3 regions of the Gemmiger sp. genome follow, and region 1 is predicted to be linked to each of the others. Evidence: predicted binding sites of a transcription regulator. Region 1 holds the regulator's gene; each other region holds the start of a gene.
The links. The regulator HrcA, encoded in region 1, represses chaperone genes, less so after heat shock. The targets are predictions, from matches to a motif close to TGTTAGCACTCNNNNNNNNNGAGTGCTAACA.
Positions count from the first base shown of each region.

Region 2: htpG (molecular chaperone HtpG) is a predicted target of HrcA. The motif match lies at 1,164-1,194, and genes of this name have one in related genera.
Region 3: ACZO0A_RS05040 (Hsp20/alpha crystallin family protein) is a predicted target of HrcA. The motif match lies at 1,769-1,799, and genes of this name have one in related genera.

Region 1 is NZ_DBMDDV010000031.1:22,258-25,498, reverse strand. It holds gene ACZO0A_RS10665 (NUDIX hydrolase) at 1-167, opposite strand, end outside; gene ACZO0A_RS10660 (stage V sporulation T C-terminal domain-containing protein) at 235-768, shown strand; gene hrcA (heat-inducible transcriptional repressor HrcA) at 1,048-2,061, shown strand; gene ACZO0A_RS10650 (nucleotide exchange factor GrpE) at 2,083-2,676, shown strand; gene dnaK (molecular chaperone DnaK) at 2,758-3,241, shown strand, end outside.
Region 2 is NZ_DBMDDV010000029.1:28,858-32,098, forward strand. It holds gene htpG (molecular chaperone HtpG) at 1-1,136, opposite strand, end outside; gene ACZO0A_RS10365 (C-GCAxxG-C-C family protein) at 1,365-1,817, shown strand; gene ACZO0A_RS10370 (alpha/beta hydrolase) at 2,023-2,832, shown strand; gene ACZO0A_RS10375 (D-isomer specific 2-hydroxyacid dehydrogenase family protein) at 2,848-3,241, shown strand, end outside.
Region 3 is NZ_DBMDDV010000008.1:87,467-90,707, reverse strand. It holds gene ACZO0A_RS05050 (extracellular solute-binding protein) at 1-87, opposite strand, end outside; gene ACZO0A_RS05045 (LacI family DNA-binding transcriptional regulator) at 495-1,496, opposite strand; gene ACZO0A_RS05040 (Hsp20/alpha crystallin family protein) at 1,941-2,405, shown strand; gene ACZO0A_RS05035 (fructose-1,6-bisphosphatase) at 2,574-3,241, shown strand, end outside.

The DNA.
Region 1 (3,241 bases):
CGCACCTCGCGCAGGGCGCAAGTCAGCGCATCCTCGCCCGGCTCAAACTTGCCGCCGACGCCGACCCACTTGTCGTGGTTGACGTCGTTTTTCTTTTTGACGCGGTGCAGCATCAGGTACGCGCCGTCTTTTTCGAGATAGCAAAGGGTGGTTTGCAGTAAATCCATAGGGAACTCCTTACATATTTTGTATGAAACCGCAGATACTACCATAAAAAACCAGGGAGGATTCTGTATGAGAGCGACAGGAATTGTGCGGCGCATCGATGAATTGGGCCGGGTGGTCATCCCGAAGGAGATACGCCGTACCCAGCGCATCCACTCGGGCGACGCACTGGAAATTTTTACCGATGGCAAAGGGGAAGTTGTCTTTAAAAAGTATTCGCCGCTGGCAGAGCTGGGCGAGCCGGCCGCCGCCTACGCCGATGTGCTGGCCCGGCGGCTGGGCTGTGGTGTGGCTGTCTGTGACCGGGAAAAGATCGTGGCCGCCGCCGGGGCGGGCAGAAGTGAGCTGCTGGGCGAGCCGCTGCCGCCTGAGTTGGACGCCCTGCTGGCCCGCCGCAAGCTGTACACCGCACCGGAAGAGCCGCTGCACCGGGTCGCGTTGGGCAGCCGTTGGCTGCTGTGCGCCGCGCCGGTTTTGGTGCATGGCGATATTGAGGGCGGCGTGCTGCTGCCGGGTATGCGCCGGGATGCCGTACCCGACCCCGAGACCATCCGCGCCGCCGCCACCGCCGCCGAGTTTTTAGCGCGATGGATGGGGGAGTGACGGGGTGTCTGAATGCACACCGCCGTGTAGGGGCCGGGCATGCCCGGCCCTCAGCTTTCCCGCAAGCGACCGTTTTCCGTACAAGTGCAGGCCGGGCATAACCGGCCCCTACATATATAATAGGTAAGAACTCTGCCGTGATTGTGACGAAACTGTTAAACTTACAAAAAAATCGGAAAAACCCCTTGACAGTTTGCAAAACGGGAATATAATTAACTTAGCACTCAGAGATATAGAGTGCTAAACAAAACCGAAAGCAAACCAAAGGAGATGAGCAGCATGGCCATGGACGCGCGCAAGCAGCGTATACTGGAAGCCATTGTTGCCCTGTATGCCAACGGCGGCGAACCGGTCGGTTCGGGCCTGCTGGCAAACTACTTTGACATGGCACTGTCCAGTGCAACGCTGCGCAACGAGATGGCGGCGCTGACTAAGCTGGGCCTGCTGGAACAGCCCCACACCAGTGCGGGCCGTGTGCCCAGTGCCCAAGGCTATCGCTACTACCTCGACCACCTGATCGATGCGCCGAAGGCCAGCGCCCTGCCGGATGCCGACCGCCGCCACATCGATGACCTGTTCGCCGCCATGGATGCCGAGCCGGAAAAGCTCGTGCCCGCTGCAGCCCGCAGTTTGGCTGATTTGACTGGCTGCGCCGCTGCCGCCACCACGCCCCAGGCCCCGGATCTCTGCATCGCCCACTTTGAGGTTGTGCAGGTCGGGCGGTACAGCGCGGCGGTGCTGGCAGTCACCAGCGCAGGCGGGGTTCGTACCCGCGTGGCCCGCGTCGATACCGGCCTGTCCCGGGACGACGCCGCCAACATCGCGCAGCTGCTCAACCGGGGGCTTACGTTTGTAGCCCCGCAGGACCTCAGCCCCATGCTGATGGCCAGCCTGGTGCTGGCCGCAGGTGAGCGGCTCAGCCCCGTGATCATGGCCGCGCAGGCGCTTGTCACCACCGGCCCGCAGGCCTGCCTGGAAGGCGCACAATACCTGGCAAAGATGCCGGATGTCCGCCAGAACCTTGGCACGCTGCTGGAGATTTTCTCCGACAACGAGGCCGCTACCGAGCTGATCCGCCCCGAGGGAAGCCGCGTTACGGCCACCCTGGGCTGCGACCTGGACCCGGCCATGCCGGGCTGCTGCATCGTCAGCAAGCGGTATCTGGCAGGCGGCGGGCTGACAGGCTCGGTGGCGCTCATCGGCTCCACCCGCATGGAATATGAGCGGCTGCTGCCGATCCTCGACTACTTTGCCGCAAAGCTGGGGCAGAGTATGGCCGGGCAGGGCCAATAATTGGAAAGAAGGAAACCCGCAATGAGCCACGAAAAAGAAACCAAGCAGACGCCCGCCGCAGAGACCAAGGTGCCTGAGACCGAGGCCAAGGCCCCTGAGCAGGAGGCCCCCAAGGCCGACAAGCCCGAGGCAAAGCACGAGGGTAAGCACCACCACGAGACAGCGGCCTTGCAGGCTAAGCTGGACGAGGCGGAGAAAAAGAACGAGGAGCTGAAAAACCAGCTGCTGCGCACCGCCGCCGAGTATGATAACTACCGCAAGCGCAGCCAGCGCGAGGCCGACCAGAAGTTCAACGACGGTGTGTCCCACGCTGTGACCCAGATTTTGGGCATCCTGGACACGCTGGATATGGCTGCCAACGCCGCCTGCACCGACGAGAACTACAAGAAGGGCGTCATGATGACGCTGGACAAGGCCGCCAAGGCCCTGGAAACGCTGAACATCACCGAAATCGAAGCGCTGAATCAGCCGTTTGACCCCAACTTCATGAACGCCGTTTCGCAGGCCCCCGCCGCCGAGGGCCAGGAGAGCGGCAGCGTCACGCAGGTTTTCCAGAAGGGCTACAAGATCGGTGACAAGATCATCCGCCACGCGATGGTCGTTGTCGCAGAATAAGGCGAACCGAATCAAAAGATTCGTTTCCATATAAATTGACATTCACTACTGTTCAAAGCAAATTTGAAGGGAGTTTTTATTATGAGCAAAATCATCGGTATTGACCTTGGTACTACCAATAGCTGCGTCGCTGTTATGGAAGGCGGCGAGCCTGTCGTCATCGCGAACGCCGAGGGCGCCCGCACCACCCCGTCTGTCGTCGGTTTCACCAAGACCGGCGAGCGTCTGGTCGGCCAGGTCGCAAAGCGTCAGGCCATCACCAACCCCGAGAATACCATCTCCTCCATCAAGCGTAAGATGGGCACCGCCGAGAAGGTCCACGCCGGCGGCAAGGACTACACCCCCGAAGAGATCAGCGCTATGATCCTGAGCAAGCTGAAGGCTGACGCCGAAGCTTACCTGGGCGAGCCTGTCACCGAGGCCGTCATCACCGTCCCCGCCTACTTCAACGACAGCCAGCGTCAGGCCACCAAGAACGCAGGCACCATTGCCGGCCTGAACGTCAAGCGTATCATCAACGAGCCGACCGCTGCTTCTCTGGCCTACGGCATCGATAAGGAAGCCG
Region 2 (3,241 bases), on a different contig from region 1:
CGGTCGTTGACCAGCATAGCGTGCAGTTCGTTTTTGATCTTCTTTTCCAGAGAGCTGCGCATCAGCTTGAGCTGGTTGTCCTTCTGCAGCGTCTCACGGCTGATGTTCAGGCTCAAGTCCTCGCTGTCCACAACGCCCTTGACAAAGCTGAAATAGTCGGGCAGCAGGTCGCCGCACTTCTCCATGATCATGACACCGGAAGCGTAGAGTGCCAAGCCCTTCTCATACTCCTTGGTGTAATAGTCATACGGGGTGGAGCCGGGGATGAACAGCAGCGCCGTGTAGGTTGCCGTGCCCTCGGTGCGGCTGGTAATGACCCGCAGCGGGTCGGTGTAGTCCATGAACTTGTTCTTGTAGAACTCGTTGTAGTCCTCGTCTTTGACTTCACTCTTCGGGCGCTTCCAGATGGGCACCATGCTGTTCAGCGTTTCCAGCTCGGTGTAGGTCTCGTACTCGGGCTTGTAATCGTCGCCCGCATCCTCCGGCTTCGGCTTCTGGCGGGATTTCTCACGGTACATCGTGATGGGAAAGCGGATGTAATCGCTGTACTTCTTGATGAGGTTGGTGATTTCGTAGTCTTCCAGATACTCGCTGTAATGGTCAGTGTCGGTGTCATCCTTCATGACCAAAATGATTTCAGTGCCGACATCGTCCTTGTCGGTCTCGGTCAGGGTATAGCCCTCAACGCCGGTGGATTCCCACTTCCAGGCAGTATCCTCGCCCTGGGCGCGGGAAATGACGGTCACTTTCTTGGCAACCATAAAGGCAGAGTAGAAGCCGACGCCGAACTGACCGATGATGTCGATATTGTCGCTCTGGTTCTCGGTCTTGAAGTCGAAAGAACCGGACTTGGCGATGGTGCCCAGGTTCTTTTCCAGCTCGTCCTTCGTCATGCCGATGCCGTTGTCGCTGATGGTCAGCGTGCGGCTCTCCTTATCGGGCTGAATGTGGATCTTCAAGTCATCCTTCGTGATGCCGACAGACGTGTCGGTCAGGCTCTTGAAGTAGCGCTTGTCGCAAGCGTCCGAAGCGTTGGAAATCAGCTCACGCAGGAAGATCTCGCGGTTTGTATAGATAGAATTGATCATCAGGTCGAGCAGCTTTTTGCTTTCGGCCTTGAACTGACGCATTGCCATAGAAGAAAACCTCACTTATACAAATGAAATTAGCACTCGTTTATTTCAACTGCTAAAGCTAGTTTAGCACTCTTTTCTATAAAGTGCAACCCTTGTGCCGCATTTTAACAAAAAATTTAAAATCAGGGGTTTTCAAACAGAGAGATTTGCGGTATGCTAAGAATATATACGCAGCTTAAACGCCCCTTAAGAGGAGCCTTTAGAAATTTCCAGAAAGGACACCCACACATGAGCATCTACGGCGACCGCGCGTATGCGGCGTTTTTCAAGGGTTACAACTGCTGCCAATCGGTGGCGGTGGCCTTTGCAGAGGAAATGGGCATGACCGAAAAGCAGGCCTTGCAAATTTCCGCAGGTTTCGGCGGCGGATTTGGACGTATGCGGGAGGTCTGCGGTGCGTTCTCCGGTATCACACTGGTGCTGGGGGCACTCTACGGCAGCGACGACCCTGCGAAAAAGACCGCGCTCTACACCGACGTACAAGCCCTGGCCGCCGAGTACAAGGCCCGCAACGGCAGAGGAAGCATGATCTGCAAAGAGCTTCTGGGTCTGAAAGAACCCGAGGGCAGCCCCATCGCCAGCCCCCGCACCCCCGAATACTACAAAAAGCGCCCCTGCCCGGAACTCTGCCGCCTTGCCGCCGATATCATGGCGGAGTACATCGCGGCGCACCCTAAATAAAGAACCCGGTAGGGGCCGGGTATGCCCGGCCCTCAGCTTTGCATGAATGGCCGTCTGCCATTGTGTTGAGGGTGGGGCATACCCCGCCCCTGCAACCGTGTTCCGTTCGTAGGGCGGCCAGCCCTCTGACCGCTGCCATGCCGCAACGTCCGGGGAAGGGATAAATCCCGCCCCTGCATATAAAATCAGAATCGAGGAAATATCCATGCAATTCTACAACCATACCCTCCCCAGCGGCGCAGCCCTCGTTGGCTACCTGCGGGACGAGACTACCGAAATGCCCGCCTTCAACATCCGCCCGGCTATACTAATTCTGCCGGGCGGCGGCTACGCCTGGTGCAGCTCGCGCGAGGCTGACCCCGTCGCCATGCAGTTTTTGCAGGCAGGCTATAACGTCTTTATCCTGACCTACACCTGCCGTAAGGACGATACCCAGCCGCCGCTGCGCTGGCAGCCGCTGATCGACGCAGCGGGGGCAATTTTGCACATCCGCCGCAACGCAGCAAAGTTCCGTGTTGACCCCTTCAAGGTTGCCGTCTGCGGCTTCTCGGCGGGCGGGCATCTGGCGGCATCCACGGCCATCCTGTGGGATGCCGAGCCGGTGCAGAAAGCCCTCGGCATCCACGCCGAGGAAGCCCGCCCCGATGCTGTTGTGCTGGGCTACCCAGTTATCACGTCGGGCATCATGACCCACGGCGGCTCCATCAAGAATCTTTGCGGCGACGATGCCGAACTGAAGGCCACCATGAGCCTGGAAAATCAAATCCGCGGCGATCTGCCGCCCTTCTTTATCTGGCACACGGTGGAGGATGGCTCGGTCCCTGTGCAGAACTCACTGCTGCTGGCGTCGGCCCTGACCGAGCATAAGGTGCCGTTTGAGCTGCATCTCTTCAACCACGACGGCCACGGCACCAGCACCTGCACGCGGGAGGTCAACACCCCCAACGCCCACAACCGCGCCTGGGTGGATCTGTGTACGGACTGGCTGGCCGACCTCTTCAACTATCACCTGTAAGGAAGATGACAAAACATGAAGATCATGTTTTACACATTGCGCCCCTTTGACGAGCAGCAGTATTGCGAGCCGTACAAACAACAGTACGGCATCGACTATACCGGCACGCCCGGCGTACCCACGCCGGAGAACCTGCACCTGGCCGAGGGCTGCGACGCCGTCAGCACGAACCCCTGCGCGATTCGGCCCGAATACCTGGAAGCCTGGGCCGGGATGGGCGTAAAATACCTGCCCTGCCGCAGCATCGGGTATGACCATATCCCGCTGGATACCGCCAAAAAATTGGGTATGCGCATCAGCCACAGCCACTACCCGCCGGAGGGGGTGGCAAACTATACCATCATGTTGATTTTGATGTGTACCCGCAAGATGAACCAAATCATGCTGCGCGCCAACGTGCAGGACTACT
Region 3 (3,241 bases), on a different contig from region 1:
GGAGGTGGCGGTGCTGGCAGAGCCGCCGCAAGCGGCGAGGGACAAAGCCATTACACCGGCCAGAGCCAGGCTGATTTGCTTTTTCATAATGTACTCTCCTTCTTTTAAAAATGTTCTCTTGTGAACACCTTGAGCGGTGCTGCGCAACTAACTTGCGCATCCGCCTTACGTTTTTTAGGATACAGGATTTTTCGCTTGGTGTCAATGTACAGATTATCCGTGTTTCACAGTGCGTTTTTGGCTGTTTTGCCGCCGGAAACGGCTTATTCGACGAAAAATGCGCGCAACTTGCGCAACTTCCGGGTTGCACGCGGTTGTTTTTGGACACATTTTCCCTGTTTTGTACAGCAATCTGACGTTGCCGTAACTATTTTGTAATTTGATTCGATGATGTCATAAAATAGGAAGTTGCGCAGAGCCGGAAACCATGACACCTCCAGAATAGCAAAACTGCCCCGGAAGGCATTCCTCCGGGGCGGCATGATAAACGCTATTCACTTTGTCGAATCCCGTAAAATGACCTGATACCCTTGCAGCTGGCGCTTCGGCACGTCCTTCCCGGCCAAAATGTCCAGCAGCATCCGGCAGGCAGTGGAGCCGATGCGCTCGGCGTCAAACCGCACTGCCGAGATAGAAGGTGTTATGTCTACGAGCAATTCGCTGTCATACAGGCTTGCCACGCGGATGTCCTGGGGTACATGGATATGCCGTGCCCGCAGCTCCCGCACAACGTCAAAGGCCAGCCGGTCGTCACAGCAGAGCAGGCAGTCGGGGCGGTGCTCCAGTGTAGCTTCCAGTGCGTCGGTGCGCTGTTCGTCGCTCTCCAATCCCGTGTGGATCAGCGTTTGGTCGGCCTGCACACCGAACTCGGCCAGACCTCGCAGATAGCCACGCAGCCGGTCGGCGTTGACGGTATAAGTGCCGCTGCCGCCCAGGTAGGCGATGCGCCGGGTGCCCAACTGCAGCAGCAAGCGGGTCATTTCGCACGCTGCACCCAGCTGGTCGTTGTCGGCCTGGGGAATCTCCGGGTCGTCGATGCGGCCGATGGCCACAAAAGGCACACCGTACTGATTCAACAAGTCGATGCAGGGGTCATCCGACATGGTGCGGGAAAGGATGACACCATCAACTTTATGGCTTGCCAGCTGGCGTTCCAGTTGGTCGGTGTCGGTCTCACTGACATAGCAGAGCAGCAGGTCATACCCGCGCTGCGCAGCCATGGCGCAGATGCCGCCCATACATTTGCGCAGGAAGGGCAAATCCAGGCGGATAAAGTGTTTCGGGATGATGAGTGACAGATTATGTGTTGCGCCCTGTGTCACCGGATGGGGCGGCGCGACCTCGCGCCCGGTCAGCCCGGCGTAGGCAAGCACCCGGGCGCGGGTCTCCTCCCCCACGCGTCCTTTGCCGGAAAGCGCACGTGATACCGTGGTTTTCGAGATTCCGAGCGCGTCTGCGATCTCTGCAATTTTCATGGGTGTAGTGTTATTCGCCATGGTGCGCACGTTCCCTCCCTTGCTGAAAATGTTGCGCATGATAGTCGCGCGCAGTTCAAGGATACCGTTGCATTCAAAAAGTGTCAATCCGCAAACCGCACAAAAAAACAGACGAAAATTTGGCAAGGGTGGCGGGCATGTTCTTGTTTTATATGGTGCGTACACACTTGTGCAGGGGCCAGGCGTATTGATCACTACACAAAATCACGTACTATCGCTGTATTCAAAAGCTTATTGCATATTTTATGAACAATCATTACACAACTTGTAAACATTAGCACTCTACTATTGACAGTGCTAATTTGCCGTGTTATTATAAAAGCGTTCCAAGGGGAACAGGGACGAAAGAACCAGAACCCCCAAAGGAACAACAAAGCTTAATTCAAAAGTCAACTGTACGCACAGTCTACGTTCAGCCGATGAAAATTGGAGGAATGACTTATGATGATGGTTCCGTATATGTTCAATGATGGTTTGATGGATGATTTGTTCAGCGATGCCTGGGCGCATGACTTTGACCGTGCAATGCGCGCTGCCGAACCCCGCAGTATGTTTGGCAAACGTGCCGCCAATGTGATGAAGACCGACGTCCGCGAGAACAAGGACAGTTACGATGTGTTTGTCGACCTGCCCGGCTTCAAGAAGGAGGATGTCAAGCTCGACCTTGACAACGGCTATCTGACCATCAGCGCCCAGCGCAATGAGGAACTGGACGAGAAGGACAACGAGGGCCGCTACATTCGCCAGGAGCGTGCCACCGGCAGCTGTGCCCGCAGCTTCTACGTTGGCAAGGAGCTGGAACCCAAGGATATCAGCGCCAAATTTGAGAACGGCATCCTGAGCCTGCATCTGCCCAAGGCCGACGCCAAGAAATTGGAACCGAAGCAGACGTTGATTGAGATCGAGTAATCGCTCATCTTCCGGAACGCCGTAGCGGTGGATGTGAGCATCGACCCCTGCAAGGCATACTCTTCCGGGCCGCAGCCCTAAATTCTTAGGGCTGCGGCCCTTTTGTTTTGCCTAAAAGTGTGTTATAATTCCATATAGATGAAATAAAAGTACAGGGAGGTCCTGCCCGTGCCATATTCCGACGAGCATCTGCGCTATCTGCGCCTGCTTTCCCAGAAATACAAGACCGTGGCCGCCGCGGCCAGCGAGATCATCCGCATTGAGGCACTGCTGCGCCTGCCCAAGGGCACCGAGCATTTTATGAGCGACCTGCACGGCGAGCATGAAGCGTTTGTACATATTTTAAACAGCGCGTCGGGCGTCATCCGGGAAAAGATCGACACGGTGTTAGGCCCCGGCGTCCCCGCCGACGAACGCGCCGAGTTGGCAACATTGGTCTATTATCCCAATCAAAAATTGCCCGAGCTGAAAGCCCGCCAAAAAGACCTGCACGCCTGGTATCGGCTGACACTGCTGCGGCTCATTGATCTGTGCCGGTTCGTGTCCAGCAAGCACACCCGCGACCATGTGCGCCGCTGCCTGCCCCAGAATTGCGGCCACATCCTCGACGAACTGCTTCACGCCCACTTTGAGGACCACGACAAGGACCAGTATTACGGCGAAATCATCGAGAGCATCATCCGCTACGACCGCGCCGACGCCTACATTGTTCGCTTCTGCGAGGTCATCAAGCGGCTGGCCGTTGACCGCCTGCACATCGTGGGCGACCTGTTCGACCGCGGCCCGCGCCCTGACCGCATTCTGGACAGCCTGATGGCCCACCACCAGGTGGATAT